3 regions of the Nocardioides sp. Z38_18 genome follow, and region 1 is predicted to be linked to each of the others. Evidence: predicted binding sites of a transcription regulator. Region 1 holds the regulator's gene; each other region holds the start of a gene.
What was found. The regulator LexA, encoded in region 1, represses DNA repair genes until DNA is damaged. The targets are predictions, from matches to a motif close to TCGAACANNTGTTCGA.

Region 1 (5,487 bases):
CTGGACCTGCGATCGCGGTGCTCGCGGGACGCCGGCAGCGCGAGCTGGGCGGCCCGGTGCTCGGGTACTCGACCCTGCTGTCCGCAATGGCGGCCGCGGCGACGATGCTCGATGACGGCCTCTCGCCGACGGCTCGCCGGATGACCGCTGCCGGTGCGGGGCTGTTCCTGCTCTCCGACACACTGCTCGGGCTGAGGGAGTTTGCACTCACTGATCCGCCGGAGGCGTTGGAGACGGCTGTGATGGCGACATACACGGCGGGGCAATTCCTGCTCAGTGAGGGTGCTGCGCGGGCCTGAGCGTGCTGCTCGCCTGGAGTGGTCTCGACTGACCGCTCAATTGGTTCGCTGCTCGACCAGCTTGTGGTGACTGAGGCTTGCCTGTCGCCAGAGTGGTCTCGACTGGCCGCTCACTTCGTTCGCTGCTCGACCACCTTGTGGTGACTGAGGCTTGCCTGTCGCCTGAGTGGTCTCGACTGACCGCTCACTTCGTTCGCTGCTCGACCACCTTGTGGGCGGCTGAGCCTTGCCCGTCGCGTGAGTGGGTCTCGACTGGCCGCTCGCTTCGCTCGCTGCTCGACCACCTTGGGTGGGATGGGGGGCGGGGTGGGTCGAGCGTGTCGGCCCACCCCGCGGGTCCCCCGTGCCGGCGACCCGGGTCGAAGAGGTCGTCGGCACGTCTGGTGCCAAGGTCAGCCGCGCGGGACCGCGAGCTTCTGGCCCTCGGCGATCTGACCACCGGGGAGCGAGTTGAGCTCCTTGATCCGGTGCACCATCGTGCGGATCTCGCCGGGCTGGGCGAGGTCCGCTGCGATGTCGTAGAGAGTGTCGCCGGGGGCGACCTCGATCACCCGGACCGGCTCGGGGGTGCCTCCGGAGAGGCCCGCGGCGGCCCAGCCGCCGAAGGCGGTCATCAGGGCGAGCGCGAGGCCGAGGAAGGTGAGCACGGCGACCACGCGGCCGCGGCGGGTCAGCCGCACCCGTCGGGGGGTGGCCGGACCAGGCTGCGCAACCGGGGCGACCCGGCGCGAGGAGCGGACCCGGCGTGCCGCCGGTGCCGAACGGACCGGACGGGCCGGAACTGCCTCGAGGGCGCGCTGCCCGTAGTCGAGATCGAAGACCCGGTCGAAGTCGACCTCGACGCGGCGGTCGCGCTGCGTCGGGACCGCGGCGCGGACCAGGGCGTCGAAACGCGCGTCGACCTCGTTGGCGGAGGTGGCGTCCTGCGGGCGGTGAATGCTGAGAGTGCTCATCGGTCAACCTTTCGGGGAAGTGCCCGGCCCAGGTGGCCGAGCGGTCGGTTGGCGACCCCTGCTGTGTGTTGATCGATTTCTATCGGCAGCCACTGACAAGTTCGTTTTCCGTGGACCTGCCGGGCTGATCGAGCGTATGTTCGATCGAACACGTGTACGACGTTAGGGCACGTGTTCGAACGAAGCAAGCACCCAGTCGAACAAATGTTCGGCTGATACGACCGACAAGTAGCGCGACACGCCCTTCGAACATGTGTTTGAAGTGACGCATGTTGCTGGACTAGGTTCTCCCCATGGCGACTCGCGATCAGGACCCCCAGAAGCCCACCCGGCTCCCCCGGGCGAAGAAGACCGCCCCGAAGACCACCGCGGCCACGCTCGAGGCGGGAGCCGGCGCCAAGGTCACCGAGCTTCCGGACGCGGCTCCGGACAGCACCGGCCTGACCCCGCGGCAGCAGCGCATCCTCAACGTGCTCCGCGAGTCGATCGAGAAGCGCGGCTACCCGCCGAGCATCCGCGAGATCGGCGAGCTCGTCGGGCTCACCAGCTCCTCCAGCGTGGCCCACCAGCTGCGCGTCCTGGAGGGCAAGGGCTTCATCAAGCGCGATCCCAACCGCCCGCGCGCCCTCGAGGTGTTCATCCCCGAGCTGATGGCCGCGCGGCGTGCGATCGCCTCGGCGGACGAGGCGGGCTACGACCAGACGGGCCTGGGCGACGCCGTACCCACACCCACGATGGTGCCGCTGGTCGGCCGGATCGCCGCTGGTGGACCGATCCTCGCCGAGGAGAAGGTCGAGGAGATCTTCCCGCTGCCCAAGAGCCTCGTCGGCGACGGCACCCTGTTCCTGCTCGAGGTCTCCGGCGACTCGATGATCGACGCCGCCATCTGTCACGGCGACTACGTGGTGATCCGCCAGCAGCCCGACGCCGAGAACGGCGAGATCGTGGCCGCCATGCTCGACGGCGAGGCCACGGTGAAGACCTTCCAGCGCCGCGACGGCAAGGTCTGGCTGCTGCCGCACAACGATGCCTACGACCCGATCGACGGCACCTACGCCACCATCCTGGGGAAGGTGACCACCGTCCTGCGCCGGATGTGAGACAACTGGCCGGAATACTATTATTTCGGACATATACTGCATGAATGTCCGTACGGTCCTGGCGCGCGTGCGTCATCGCAGTGCTCGCGCTGCTGCTGGTCGCCGTACCCGCACTCCTCGCACAGGACGGGCGTTCGGGCGAGCCGTCCGCCGGCCCGCAAGCCGTCCCGCTCGCCCCGGGAGCCGGCGAAGACCCCTCGACGCCCGCGGGCGATCCCGGCAGTGCGCGTCCCACCCCGGCTGTCCAGGAACAGGCCGTGGGCAGCGCGTCCAAGCCCGACGCGTCGCTCGCGGACAACCGGACCCAGCCTGCCGCCGACCCTGAGCCCCGTGTCCTGCCCGAGCGGATGCAGGGCCGCCCCGCCGTGCGCGCGCTCGGTGGCCGGCTCCCCGCCGTCGCTGCCGGCAACGGACTCTCCCCGGCAGGCTTCGAGGAGCTGCTGGTCGAGGATGACACCGTCTGGCTGACCCCGGAGGGACGTGTCTACTTCGAGGAGGAGGCCCCCGCCGAGGTCACCACCACCTCGGGTGACGCCGCCCCGACCGTGGCCGCGGCGTACGCCGTGAGCGAGACCTTCACCCTGCACAGCCGGCCGGACGCCACCCGCAAGATCTTCCTCGACTTCGACGGGGCCACCGTCACGGGCACCGGCTGGAACACCTCCAAGGGCGGCTCGATCCCCGACGGCGTACACACCGGCTTCGACACCGACGGTTCACCGAGCACGTTCAGTGCCTCCGAGCACGGGTTCATCCAGGAGGTCTGGCGCCAGGTCGCGGAGAGCTATGCCCCGTTCGACGTGGACGTCACCACGCAGGATCTCGGCGTCGCCGCGATCACCAGGAGCTCGGCGAGCGACACCACCTACGGCACCCACGTCGTGGTGACCAGCTCCGAGGCTCCCCGGGCGTCGGTGTGCGGCGGCTGCCTCGGAGTGGCCTACCTCCGCACGTTCGACCTGATCAGGGCCACCCCCGACTACCAGCCGGCCTGGGTCTTCGCCTACAACAAGGGCTTCGACCCGATGACGGTGGCGCAGGCGGCCACCCACGAGACCGGGCACAACCTGGGACTCGAGCACGACGGCACCACGTCCACCGACTACTACGCCGGCACCCGCGCGTGGGGCCCGGTGATGGGCTCCTCGATGAACCGGGCAGTGAGCCAGTTCAGCATCGGGGAGTACGCCAGGGCCAACAACACCCAGAACGACTTCGCCGTGATGCAGTCCAACGGACTCCCGCTGCGCACCGATGACCACGGCGGGACCGTCCAGACCGCCACCGTGCTCACCGCCAGCACGTCGTACGACGTCTCCGGGGTGATCGGCACCCGCACCGACACCGATGTCTTCGCGATCACCCGCTCGTGCGTGAGCGAGCTGCGGGCCTCCGTCACCGGCATCGGCGCCCAGACCGCGCTCGACCTCAAGCTGGACCTCCTCGACGCCGACGGCCGGGTGCTGGTCAGCAACTCCCCCGTCTCCGGCTACACCGGCACCACCGTCCCGGTCTCCACCGGGATGAACGCCTCCCTCGTGCGGGAGCTGGGTCTCGGCACCTACTACCTGCGCGTCGACGGTGTCGGCAACGGCGATCCGCTCACGGGCGGCTGGTCGGACTACGGCAGCCTCGGGCAGTACCGCCTCACCGCGACCGGATGTCCCACCACCCCCACCGACCCGCTCTCGCCGTCGCCGACTCCCACTCCCAGTCCGGGGCCGTCCCCTGCCCCGGGAGCGACCCCGTCGCCCAGCGCCCCGGCGGTGCCGGCGCCCAAGCCGACCCCCGCCCCGGCACCCAAGCCCACTGCGCCGAAGCCCCCCGCCCCCAAGGCCCCGGCTCCCAAGGCCCCGGCCCCCAAGGCCCCGGCTCCCACGGTCAAGAAGCCCACCGCACCGCGCATCGGCGTAGCGGCCGCCGGCGCCCGCCGCGGACCCAAGACCGCGCTGGTCCGCTGGGGTGCCCCCGTCCGCACCGGCGGTGCCGCGATCACCCGCTACCGCGTCGCGGCGTTCCGCCTCAACGCCCGCAACCGGGTGGTGCGCACGTTCACCTCCGGCTACCAGCGGGCGAGCGCGAGGTCGCTGGTGATGCGCCTGCCGGCCGGGCGGTACGTGTTCAAGGTGATGGCCCAGAACAGGGCCGGCTCCTCGCCGTGGTCGCCGGCCTCACGCGTCGTCCGGGCCCGCTGACAGTTCCGGCAGGTCGCGGACTGCTCCGGTTTGGCCCTAGCCCTGGGCCAGCCGCTTCAGCGCCCGGCGTACGACGGCGGGGTCGTCCGTCTGCCACATCGGCGGCAGGCTGGCGCGCAGGAAGCCGCCGTAGCGAGCCGTCACCAGCCGCGGGTCCAGGCAGGCCACCACTCCCCGGTCGGTGGTCGTGCGGATCAACCGGCCGGCCCCCTGGGCCATCAGCAGCGCCGCGTGCGTGGCGGCCACCTTCATGAAGCCGATGACCCCGGCCTTGTCCGCGGCCCGCTGGCGCGCCGACATCAGTGGGTCGTCGGGGCGTGGGAACGGGATCCGGTCGATGATCACCAGCTGGCAGGTGTCACCGGGCACGTCGAGGCCCTGCCACAGGCTGAGGGTGCCGAACAGGTTGGTGTGCGGGTCGCCGACGAACTGCCGGGCCAGCTCGGGCAGCTGCGCGTCGCCCTGCGCCAGCGTGGTCAGGTGCGGCAGCGCCTCGCGGACGTGCTCGGCCGCAGCCTCCGCGGCGCGACGACTGGAGAACAGCCCCAGCGTGCGGCCGTCGGCCGCATCTACGAGCTCGGTGATCTCGTCGAGGTGGGCCTGGGTGAGGCCGTCACGGCCCGGGGGCGGGAGGTGCCGGGCGACGTAGAGGATCGCCTGCTGGCCGTAGTCGAACGGTGAGCCGACGTCGAGCCCCTCCCAGGTGCCCTCGCTCGCCTCGGTCGCCCGATCGGCGGGGCGCAGCCCCAGCGAGGCCGCGACCGCGTCGAAGTCGCCGCCGAGCTTGAGCGTGGCCGAGGTGAACACCACGGTCTTCTCGGCGAGCAGCTTCTCCCGCATCGGTCCGGCCACCTCCAGCGGCGCCACGCACAGCGGGTAGGACCCGCGGGGACGGTCGCTCTTCCCGCCGGAGCGGTCGGCGATCCAGAGCACGTCGCGG
Region 2 (5,487 bases), on a different contig from region 1:
CGCCGCCGATGCGCCGGGACGCACGCTGCACACCGTCTCGCGCCGCGACCGGCTGCCGGCCGTGCACCGGATGCCGACCACCCCGGCGGTGCCCCCGCCTCCCGGGATCACCCGGATCGGCTCGCTCGCCGAGCTGCGCGAGGTGGTCCGCGACCACGTGGAGCGCACGGTGGAGGAGACCGGCGACTGGCGCGCGGCCCTCGACGGCCTGCGACCGGTCACCGCCCAGCTGTGGCAGGGGCTCGACGAGGAGGACAAGCGCACCTTCACCGCGCGCGACGCCCGCGAGTGGGACGTACGCCGGCACCGGATGCCCCCGGTGACCGCCGGCCGGCTCGGTGCGATCGCCGCGTCCGGGCGCCTGGTCCGGCACGCCGGAACGGTGACCGACGCCCGCCCCACGAAGTCCGGGGTCGAGGTGACCCTCAGCGACGGCCAGCGGCTCGAGGTCGCCGGGGTCGTCAACTGCACCGGCCCGGTCGGCACGGTGGCCAAGGACCCGTTGTTGGTCACGCTGGCCCGCGACGGCCTCGTCCGGCCCGGGCCGTCGGGCCTGGGCATCGACACCGCCGACGACGGCCGCATCCTCGGCGTACTTCCTCCCAGCGTGCCGTTCCACGCCCTGGGCACCCTGCGGCGCGGCAACCTGTGGGAGACCACGGCGATGCCCGAGATCCGCGAGCAGGCCTACGAGGTCGCCCGTGCGGTCGTGCGTGCACTGCAGGGCGAGACCAGCCGGCGGCCCGTCGACACCTACGGGCTCACGCTCACGACCGAAGGCGCGGCGGCCGCGGCGTACAACGACGCGCTCGGGCGGCTGCTCCGCCTCCAGGACGGCGTCGAGGCGGGCCTGGAGGCCGCCGTGGCGCTGGACCCGGGCTTCGCCCACGCCCACGCGGCCCTGGCGTTGCTGGGTCACGAGTGGGGCGCGACCGGCTCCTGGCGCGCCTCGCTGCGGGCCGCCCACATCGCCGCGGCCGACCGCGACCTCGACGACCGCGAGGTCAGCTTCCTCGACGCCGTCACCGTGCGGCTGCGCTCCGATGAGCCCACCGGCGCCGCCGCACTCCTCCGGCACATCCGGCTCTTCCCGCGCGACGCCCTCGCGGTGAGCGTCGTGGTCCCGACGGTCGCCTTCGGCGGCCTCACCTCGGGTCCCCAGACGGCCGCGCTCGTGGAGGGTCTCGGTCGCAGCTACGGCGACGACTGGTGGTACGCCGGGCAGCTCGCGTTCGTGCGCCAGGACCAGGAGCGATGGGCCGAGGCGGAGGCGCTGGCGTCGTACGCCCTGTCGGTGGAGCCGGCCTCCGGCCACGCCGCGCACGCGCAGGCCCACGTGTTCTACGAGACCGGCCGGCACACCGAGGGACTGGCCTGGCTCGACGAGTGGATCCGCACCCGAGGCCCTGAGGCCAACCACCGCTCGCACTTCTCCTGGCACGCGGCGCTGCACGAGCTGGCGCAGGGCGACCTGGCTGCGGTGCGCCGTCGCTACGAGCGCGAGCTCTCCCCGCCCCAGGTCACCGGCTCCCGGGCCCTGGTCGACAGCGGCTCGCTGCTGTGGCGCTGCCAGGTCACCGACTCCTGGCAGGGCGTGCTGCCCGGCGCCGCGGTGTGCGAGGCCGCTCCGGACGGCTGGCTGATCAGCCCTCCGACCGCGTTCGCCGCGCTGCACTCAGCACTCAGCCTCGCCTCCGCCCGGGACCAAGTCGGCCTGGCCGCCTTGCGGACCACCTCGCTCGCGCACGCCGACGCCACCTTCCGTGAGGTCGTCGCCCCCGTGTGCCGCGCACTGCAGGCGATGGTCGAGGGCGACCACGGCTCCGCGGTCGTGCATCTCGAGGCGGTCCTCCCCCGCGCCGAGGCGCTCGGCGGGAGTGCGGCCCAGCGCGACGTCCTGGAGGACACGCTGATCCACGCCCTCGTGGCCTCCGGCCAGGCCGAGCGGGCGGCAGCGGTGCTGGACCGGCGCCTGAGCCGTCGCCCGTCCCCCCTGGACGCCCGGCGCCGTACCGCCCTCGCGACTGACGTCACGAGGACCCGGGGCTAGTTCTCCGGGTTCGGGACAGGGGGGCACCACCTGCCCCACGATGGTGGCGTGCCCGACGACGACCGGCTGCCGTTCGCCCTGAACGACCACGACGTGCCGCTGCACGTCGGCAACTTCTTCTACTACGTGCGGGCTGTCCGTCGCGGTGAGACGTTCACCGGTGGCCCCAGCGGCCTGGAGGAGCTGCTGGTCCTGGTGCCGCTGTACCTGGTCTTCGGCAGGCTCATCGAGCGGTGGCAGGAGCAGCAGCCCTGGAAGGTCGGCGTGGTCCGGATCGAGGGCGACCGCTGGGGTCCGACCGGATCCGTCAAGGTCGTCCACAAGGAGCCGGGGACCGGCCTGGAGGTCCCGACTGCCCGCATCGCGGAGCTCGCCGAGCTTGTTCGCGCCGGGGAGTTCGCGGGCTGATTCGCGCGCTCGCTGGCGTGGGTCTCGGGTCGGGACGCATGGCCAGGCGTCGTTTCGCGGCTCTCGGCAGGAGCCGCGAGATAGTTCTCCACAACCTCGAACAGGTGCTCGATTGTGTCGGTGATCACACCTAGAGTTGGTTCATGGCCGGCACCAAGACCCTCTCCGCTCCAGAGGTGCTGGACGCCGTCCGCCAGGCTCGCGCCGACAAGCAGGCCGCCGAGATCCGCGAGCTGCAGCGGACCGTCGACTGGGCCCTGCTGCACCCCTGCCCCGATGACGAGTGGCCCGCGCACTGGGGCCAGGTCCCCGCCGACGGTGAGCACGTCTGCACCCTCGCCGGACCCGGCGCGCCCCTGGTCTCCGAGCTCGCCGTCGCCGGCCTGGGCGCCGCCCTGCACATCACCCTGGACGCCGCCAGGCAGCTCCTCGCCGACGCCCTCGAGCTCGCCTACCGGCTGCCGCGGCTCTGGGAGCACGTCGTCGCCGGGCGGGTCCCGGCCTGGCTCGCCCGCCAGATCTCCCGGCACACCCACGACCTCTCCGAGGAGGCGGTCGCGTTCGCGGACCGGCTGATCGCCTCGACCCCGGCGAAGGTCCACCTCGTCGACGCCGAGCAGCTGGTCGACGAGGCGCGGCTCTACTTCGACCCCGACCGCGCCGCCGACGAAGAGCAACACCGCCGCCAGGCCCGCGGGGTGCACCTCCACCGCACCGGCCGTACCTCCCCCGGCACCACCGACGTCGCGATGACTCTCGACACCCCCGACGCACTGCTGTTCGACCAGACCCTGAGCCGCATCGCCGGCGAGCTCAAGGGCCTCGGCGACACCGACCCCCTCGACGTGCGACGGGCGCGGGCGGTCGGGATCCTCGCCGATCCGCAGTACGCCCTCGACCTGCTCTCCGGGCGCGACGCCGCGCCCTCACAGGGTGGGACCGGCAACCTGGATCTCTACGTGCACCTCACCCCCGCCGACCTGATCGGCACCGGAGCCTGCACGATCGAGCACTACGGCGCCGCCACCACCCGCCTCCTCGAGGAATGGCTCGCCCGGCACGCCGACGCTGGCGGCAAGGTCGTCCTGCGGCCCGTCATCGACCTCGACGCCGGGAGCGCCGACCCCGCCGCCCGGCCGGTCGACGCACACGACCCACCCGCGGCCATGCGCGAGCTCTGCGTCCTTCGCGACGCCCACTGCGTCTTCCCCGGCTGCCGCCGCGACAGCAGGAGCTGCGACCTCGACCACATCACCGCCTACCTGTCGATGGACGACGGCGGACCACCGGGCCAGACACATCCCGGCAACCTCGCCCCACTGTGCCGGAGCCACCACCGGCTCAAGACGTTCACCGCCTGGGACTACAAGCGCCTCGACGACGGCAGCTACACCTGGACCTCGCCCACCGGCCACCAGTACGTCGTCCGGCCCGTGTCGCGGCGGCCGCCCAGCGCTTCACCCAGCTAGTCGCGCAGTCCCGGGTGGACCCTGGCGAGCACCGAGGCGAGGAGCCTCTTCGGGGCGACCGTGGAGAAGGCGGCGCCGACCTGGTTGGCGAGGCCGGGGATGATCACCAGGGTCCCGCGGTCCAGCCCCTCGACGGCGGTCTTGGCGACCTGGGTCGCCGGCACCCACATGATCGCGGGCAGGGCGCCCTCGGCCTCCCCCTCGCCGAAGCCGGCCGCCTCCCCGAACCCGGTCTCGACCGGTCCGGGGCACAGCACGCTGGCCGTGACGCCGGTGCCGCGCAGCTCGGCGTGCAGGCTGCGGGTGTAGGAGAGCACGAAGGCCTTGCCGGCGCCGTACCCCGCTTGCCCGGGAAGCGGCTGGAAGGCGGCGGTCGAGGCCACGTTGAGCACGGCCCCGCTGCCCCGCTCGACCATGGCGGGCAGGAACCGGGAACACAGGTCGGCGACCGCGGCGACGTCGACCTCGATCATCCGCAGCTCCGCCTCCGGGTCGCTGCGGTGCACCGGGCCCAGGGTGGAGAACCCCGCGTTGTTGACCAGCACCTGGGGAGTCAGACCGCGCGAGTCCAGCTCGGGGAGCAGACCGGCGCGGTCGGCACGGTCGGCGAGGTCGGCGGGTACGACGTGCGCGGTGGTGGGCAGCTCGTCGGCCAGGGCCTGCAGCCGCTCGGCCGACCGGGCCACCAGGACCAGCTCGTGACCGCGCCGGGAGAGCTCCCGGGCGATCTCGGCGCCGATCCCGCTGGAGGCTCCGGTGATCACGGCGACATGGGCGGATTTCGGGGAGGGGAGGGCCATTCCGGCAGCCTAGGACCGGCCTACTGACGGGTAGAAGAAAAGTCGAGGGAAATCTCATGAAAAACGTGAGGAGGACTTCAAGTTCAGGCGGGAAACATGATTGACTCCTCACATGACCCAGCTCCCCCCCACCACGCTGACCCAGGACCACGCCACACCCGAGCGGGGCCGCACCCTGGCCGACCGCCTGATCGAGGGCGAGGAGTTCGCGATCACCTTCGGCGGACAGGGCACCGACTGGTTCGCGACCCTGGCCGAGCTCGTCGAGGAGCACGCCGACACCTCCCGGGTGAGCACCCTGGTCGAGGAGTCCGCCGCCCGGATCGCGCCGGTGGCCGGCGAAGTCGCCGCCGCCCTCCCGCGCCCGTTCACCCCGCACACCTGGCTCGCGCAGGAGGTCACGCCCGCGACCGCGGACACCGTCAACCCTGCCCTCGGCATGCCCGGGGTGCTGCTGACCCAGCTCGCCACCCTCGACCTCCTCGCCGGGGAGGGCTTCGACCTGACCAGGGTCGCGCCCGTCGCGAGCGTCGGGCACTCGCAGGGCATCTTCGGCGTCGCGGCGCTCGCCGGCCGTCGTGAGGGCGACCGCGACAGCGACGTCGACCTGATGGCGATAGCGCGCCTGATCGGTGCCGCGGCGGCGATCGTCGGCCGCCGGGTCGGCCTGGTCCCGCACGGCGAGGACTCCCCCATGCTCGCGATCAGCGGCGCCGACCTCGACCAGGTCCGCGACCTCGTCGCCGGCGTCTCCGAGAAC
Region 3 (5,487 bases), 320 kb from region 1:
CCCGATGTCGAAGAGAACGGTGAGCCGGCCGAAGATCGCCAGGTCGATGGCAAGCACCACCAGGCCGAGCAGGACCGCCAACCGCGTGACGCGGCTGGCTGACATCCGACCCTCTTCCCACACGGTGGGTGCGCTCACAGCGACAAGGTAGGCCCAGTCAGGCGCTCGGGCGACGCGACTCGCCGGTCTCGGCACCCATCACCGGGTCAGTGGTGGGCCCGAACTCCGGTCGTGGCTCGGCCACGGCGTCCAGCAGCTCGGCCGCCGTCAGCGGCCGGGGGACCTGGGTCACCGGCTGGACCGGGGCGATCTCGGCGCGGGTGACCCCGATGTCCTCGAACTGGCGGGCGGTGACCAGCACCCGGCTCTCGATCGAGCCGACCGCGCTGTTGAACGCTTCGACGGCGCCCTTCAGCGAGCGGCCGATCTTGTCGAGGTGGGCGCCCATCACTCCCACCCGGGTGTGCAGCTCGCGGCCGAGCTCGTGGATCTCCCGGGTGCGTTCGGCCAGCGCCTCGGTGGTCCACCCGTGGGCCACGGTGCGCAGCAGTGCGATCAGCGTCGTGGGGGTCGCGATGACCACGTCCCGCGTGGCGGCGTACGTCAGCAGGCCGGGGTCGGTCTCCAGCGCCGCGGCCAGGAACGACTCGGCCGGCACGAACATCACCACGAACTCGGGGGCGCCGGGCATCGAGCGCCAGTAGGCCTTGCCGGAAAGGGCGTCGACGTGGCTGCGCACCTGGCGCACGTGACGGCGCAGGTGGGCCTCGACCTCCTCGGGGTCCTCGCTCGCCAGCGCGTCGAGGTGGGCGTCGAGCGGCACCTTGGAGTCCACGACCACGGAGCGTCCCCCCGCCAGGTGCACCACGAGGTCGGGCCGCAGGGCGCCGTCCTCCCGGGTCAGGTGGACCTGCTGCTGGAAGTCGCAGTGCTCCACCATCCCGGCCAGCTCAACTGCCTTGCGCAGGTGCAGCTCGCCCCACTGGCCCCTGACCTGGGGCTTGCGCAGGGCAGTGGACAGCGCGCCGGTCTCCCGCCGCAGCTGGTCGGTGCTGTGCCGCATGTCGGCGACCTGCTGGCGCAGCTGGCCCTGCCAGGAGGCCCGCTGCTGCTCCACGTCCATCAGCCGCTCGTGCAGCCGGTCGAGGCCGTCCCGGAGCACGGCCTGGTCGTCACCGCGGGCGGCGAGCGCCCGCAGCACGTCGGGGTCCCCGGCACGCCGGGACCACAGCAGCACCGCGACGGCGCCGAGCAGGATGCCGATCACCAGGGTGAGCACGGGCAGCAGGAGGTCCATGCCCATCAGGGTGGCAGCAGGCACCGACAACACCGGGGACCTCATCGATGTCTGCTGAATCGCAGGGTGCCGTCGGCTTGTCGGTGGTGGAGGTAGCCGGAGTCGTGGATGCGTTGGTGGTGCCAGTGGCACAACGGGATCGCGTTGGCCAGGTCGGTCCTGCCGCCGTGGCTCCAGGAGTGCTCATGGTGGAGCTCGCACCAGGCGTAGGGACGTTCACAGCCCTCGGCGGCGCAGGTGTCGTGGAGCAGCCCGGCGGCGATGCGTTGTGCCTGGGAGAACAGCCGGCTCTCCCGGCCGAGGTCCAGCGCCACGGAGCCGGCGCCGAGGACGGCGGGCAGGATCGCTGCGGTGCAGGCCAGCCGCCGTGCCTCACCGGCGCTGAGCTGGTGGCCGGTGTCGAGGTGGGCCGCCTTCAGCGCCCCGGTCAGGACCGTGTGGTCGATGGTGACCACCACGGTGGCAGCGGTCTTGTGGTGCAGGTGGTCGGTGGGCCGGTGCTCGAGCAGCTCGCCGAACGCGAGACCGCGGCGGTGGTCCCAGTCGTAGGTGGCGGTCACGGCCCGGTCTGGCGCGGCGCCACTCCTCGCGGCCATCCTGCGCGGCGCGGTCATCGCGTCGATGATCTTGCGCAGGTGCGCCACCTCGGTGCTGGGGAGAGTGAAGTGTCCGGTGGTGGTGCCGTCTGCGTTGTCGTGGAAGGTCAGCCGCGACCGGGAGCGCGCGGCTTCCTCCTCGGTGCGCAGCTGGGCGTCCTCGTGGGCGTCGACGGCCTGCTGGTCGGGCTCGATCGCTTCGATCGCACGGCGGGCCTCGCGGCGCAGCTGGTCGGGGTCGAACCGCTGCGCCTTGGCGACCAGGACCGCCTCCACGACCTCGCGCTGTTCCGCGCTGACGCCCCCGGGGAGCTGGCGAGCGGCATGGAGGATCACCGCGGCGTGCGCGGGGGAGACCGTCCCCTCGTCGAGCGCCGCAGCAGTGGCGTCGTGCCCACCGCCGGCGAGCTCGCGGGCGATCCCCACCTCCCGGGCCGCGGCGACGCGGGTGGTGGTGGTCTGCCGGGCCACCCATGCCTCTGTCCCGGTGAACCCCGCGGCCGCTGCAGCCCCGGCTCTGTCGGCCGCGCCCATCACATTGAGCTTCACCGCCTCCAGGCGGCGGCTGTCCCGCTCCAGCCGGGTCACCAGGGCGGCGTACTCGCCATCCGGGAGCGGTTGCTTCGCGCCGGCCAGCAGCTGGTCCAGCGCTGCCTCCAGGGCGGCCATCCCGGACAGGACCGGGTGGTCACTGTCGGGCCGGCGGTCCAGGAGCGAGGTCATGCATCCATTCTCGATCGAACAGATGTTCGAGTCAAGAGGTGACGGCGGATCTGTGTGCAACAGCGGACTCAACCGCTTGTCGCGACGAGCAGGCAGTCCGGGTGCGCGGGCAATCCGGTCTTCGGAGGCACTGATGGGAAACCGGTTCCTTTGTTAGCCTGCTCGAACGGGGGCTCGGATCGACTCGCATCGACAGGAGCACCATGTTCCCCACGTCTCGGACCCTACGACTGGGCAGAATCCTCATCGCCGGATCTGCCGTCGCCGCCCTGGTGATGTCGACCCAACCGGTCGTCCCCGGCCCCCAGCCCGACACCGACGGCTCGAAGGCCGTCGTCAAGGACGACGTCGTCCACGTGGCCAAGAAGAAGAAGCGCCGGTGCGGGGCGAAGGCCAAGTTCGCACCGAAGTGCGGCGCCCTCTGGGGGGTCTACAGCATCCGCAACGGCGGCCCGGAGGCGTCCGTGCGCCGGCTCGAGTCCCAGGTGGGCCGCAGGTTCGACCTGAGCCTGAGGTACCACGACTTCTCCGACCACATCCACCAGGGACAGTTCCCCGACGTCTACGAGCGTCGCCTCGGCGCCGGGGGCCGCAAGCTGTTCATCTCCTGGCAGGCGCGGGTCTCCGACACCAACCGGAACCTCTCCTGGCGGGCCATCGCCAACGGGCGCTACGACCGCTACGTCAACAACGCGGCGAAGCGGGTGAAGGCCTACAAGAGGCCGGTGTTCATCGCCTTCGACCCGGAGTTCGACTCCCATCGCGACAAGGGCTCGATGGCCGACTATGTGGCGGCGTACCGGCACATCGTCAAGGTGTTCAACCGCTACCGGGTCTCCAACGTCGCCTGGGCCTGGGTCTCCACCGGCTACCTCGGCGGGGGCAACGCCGCCCGGATCCGGCAGGGCTATCCCGGTGGCGCCTACGTCAACTGGGTGGGCTGGGACCCCTACAACTTCTACCGGTGCAACGGCACGGGCTGGCAGACGTTCGGCCAGAAGGTCTGGCCCACCTACCGCTGGATGCAGAAGATCGGCCTGGCGCACAAGCCGTTCCTGCTCAGCGAGTACGGCACCCAGTACGACAACGCCAACCAGACCCGGTCCAAGCAGTGGCACGCCGGCATCCCGGCGACGCTGCGGCAGCTGTCCAACCTCAAGGCAGTGGTCCGCTTCGACGCCAACGGCACCTTCCGGGGGAAGAGCTGCAACTTTTACCTGACCAACGGACCCGGCAGCCTCGCCTCCTTCGCCCAGGCAGGCCGGGCGGTCGGCCGGGACCGGATCTTCTGACCGGCGCGTTCAGGGGCCAGAAATCAAGGGGATGGGCACGGTAGTTGGCGCACCCCCGTAGCGTCCGAGCGTGATCATCGCCTTCCTGGCAGCCCTCGTCGTCGCGCTGCTCCTGGTCGTTGCGGTGCACTTCTACCTGTGGCGACGACTGGTGCGGGACACGGTTCTCGACCGACGGGTGCGCAGGATCGGCGCTGTTGTCTTCGGGGTGCTCGGACTGCTGGTGCCGGCCACCCTGGTGGGGGTCGGGACCGGGGTCGCGGAGTGGCTGGCCTGGCCGGGCTACCTCTGGCTCGGGGTGCTGTTCTACCTGGTCACGTTCCTGGTCGTCCTGGAGGTTCCGCGGTTCGCGGTCTCGCGGTGGTGGCGCCGGCAGGAGGCTGCGGTCGGGGCTGCGTCTGAGACTGTGCCTGCGTCTGGGCCTGTGTGTGGGCCTGGGCCTGGGCCAGAAACCGGGACTCAGGAAACCGGGCCGGAGGCGAGCGGTCCGACGCGCAGGGTGGTTCTCTCCCGGGGCCTGGCGATCGGGGCCGTGGTGGCCACCGCCGGCACCGTCGGGTACGGCGTACGGAGCGCGCTCGGGCCACCCCAGCTCGACCGCCGGCAGATCGCCCTTCCCCGGCTGCCGCGTTCGCTGGACGGCACCCGGCTGGTCGTCGTCTCCGACATCCACCTCGGGCCGTTGGCGGGCGAGGCGCACGTGCGCCGGATCGTCGACCGCATCAACGAGCTCGACGCCGATGTCGTGACCATCGTCGGCGACCTGGTGGACGGCTCGGTCGAGGATCGGGGCGTCGGCGCGGAGCCACTGGCCGGGATCCGGTCACGCCACGGCTCGTTCTTCGTCACCGGGAACCACGAGTACTACTCGGGTCACGAGGAATGGATCGAGCGCCTCGACGAGCTCGGCGTCCGCACGCTGCGCAACGAGCGGACGCAGCTGCTGTTCCGAGGCGGGGCACTCGACCTTGCCGGGGTCAACGACCTCGCCGGCAAGGACTACTACGACGCCCCCGACTTCGCCCAGACCTTCGCCGACCGGGACCCAGACGTCCCGGTGGTGCTAATGGCGCACCAACCGGTGCAGGCGCACTCGGCGGCGAAGTACGGCGTGGACCTGCAGGTCTCGGGGCACACCCACGGCGGGCAGATGGCCCCCTTCGGACAGCTGGCCCGACTGGAGCAACCGGTCGTCTCGGGGCTGGGCCGGGTGGACGGGGTGCCGGTCTACGTCACCAACGGCGCCGGCTTCTGGGGCCCGCCGGTGCGGGTCGGCGCACCTCCCCAGGTGACGCTGCTCCAGCTGCGCTCGAAGTGACTAGTCGGCGAGGTCGACGATCACCGGCGCGTGGTCGCTGGCGCCCTTGCCGGCGCGTTCCTCGCGGTCGATGAACGCGCCGGTCACCCTCGCTGCGAGGGAGGGCGAGCCGAGCACGAAGTCGATCCGCATGCCGCGGTTGCGCTCGTAGCGCTGCCGGTAGTAGTCCCAGTAGGTGTAGACCTCGGGGCCCGGGGTGTGCGGGCGGACTACGTCCACCCAGCCGTCCTCGAGGAAGCCGTTGAAGGCGGCCCGCTCCCG

Region 2: the regulator LexA is predicted to act here: its motif matches at 2,555-2,570, upstream of AC4BGC_RS12865 (HNH endonuclease signature motif containing protein).
Region 3: the regulator LexA is predicted to act here: its motif matches at 2,631-2,646, upstream of AC4BGC_RS02205 (HNH endonuclease signature motif containing protein).

What each region holds. Positions count from the first base shown of each region.
Region 1 is NZ_JBZAJE010000001.1:771,856-777,342, reverse strand. It holds gene AC4BGC_RS03735 (lysoplasmalogenase) at 1-299, shown strand, start outside; gene AC4BGC_RS03730 (LysM peptidoglycan-binding domain-containing protein) at 692-1,252, opposite strand; gene lexA (transcriptional repressor LexA) at 1,546-2,352, shown strand; gene AC4BGC_RS03720 (hypothetical protein) at 2,397-4,547, shown strand; gene AC4BGC_RS03715 (ATP-dependent DNA helicase) at 4,584-5,487, opposite strand, start outside.
Region 2 is NZ_JBZAJE010000002.1:365,189-370,675, forward strand. It holds gene AC4BGC_RS12855 (FAD/NAD(P)-binding protein) at 1-2,050, shown strand, start outside; gene AC4BGC_RS12860 (hypothetical protein) at 2,099-2,458, shown strand; gene AC4BGC_RS12865 (HNH endonuclease signature motif containing protein) at 2,602-3,927, shown strand; gene AC4BGC_RS12870 (SDR family NAD(P)-dependent oxidoreductase) at 3,924-4,727, opposite strand; gene AC4BGC_RS12875 (fatty acid synthase subunit beta domain-containing protein) at 4,840-5,487, shown strand, end outside.
Region 3 is NZ_JBZAJE010000001.1:447,689-453,175, forward strand. It holds partial or broken gene AC4BGC_RS02195 (DUF6542 domain-containing protein) at 1-105, opposite strand, end outside; gene AC4BGC_RS02200 (DNA recombination protein RmuC) at 158-1,342, opposite strand; gene AC4BGC_RS02205 (HNH endonuclease signature motif containing protein) at 1,339-2,616, opposite strand; gene AC4BGC_RS02210 (glycoside hydrolase family 26 protein) at 2,820-3,908, shown strand; gene AC4BGC_RS02215 (metallophosphoesterase) at 3,979-5,226, shown strand; gene AC4BGC_RS02220 (exodeoxyribonuclease III) at 5,227-5,487, opposite strand, start outside.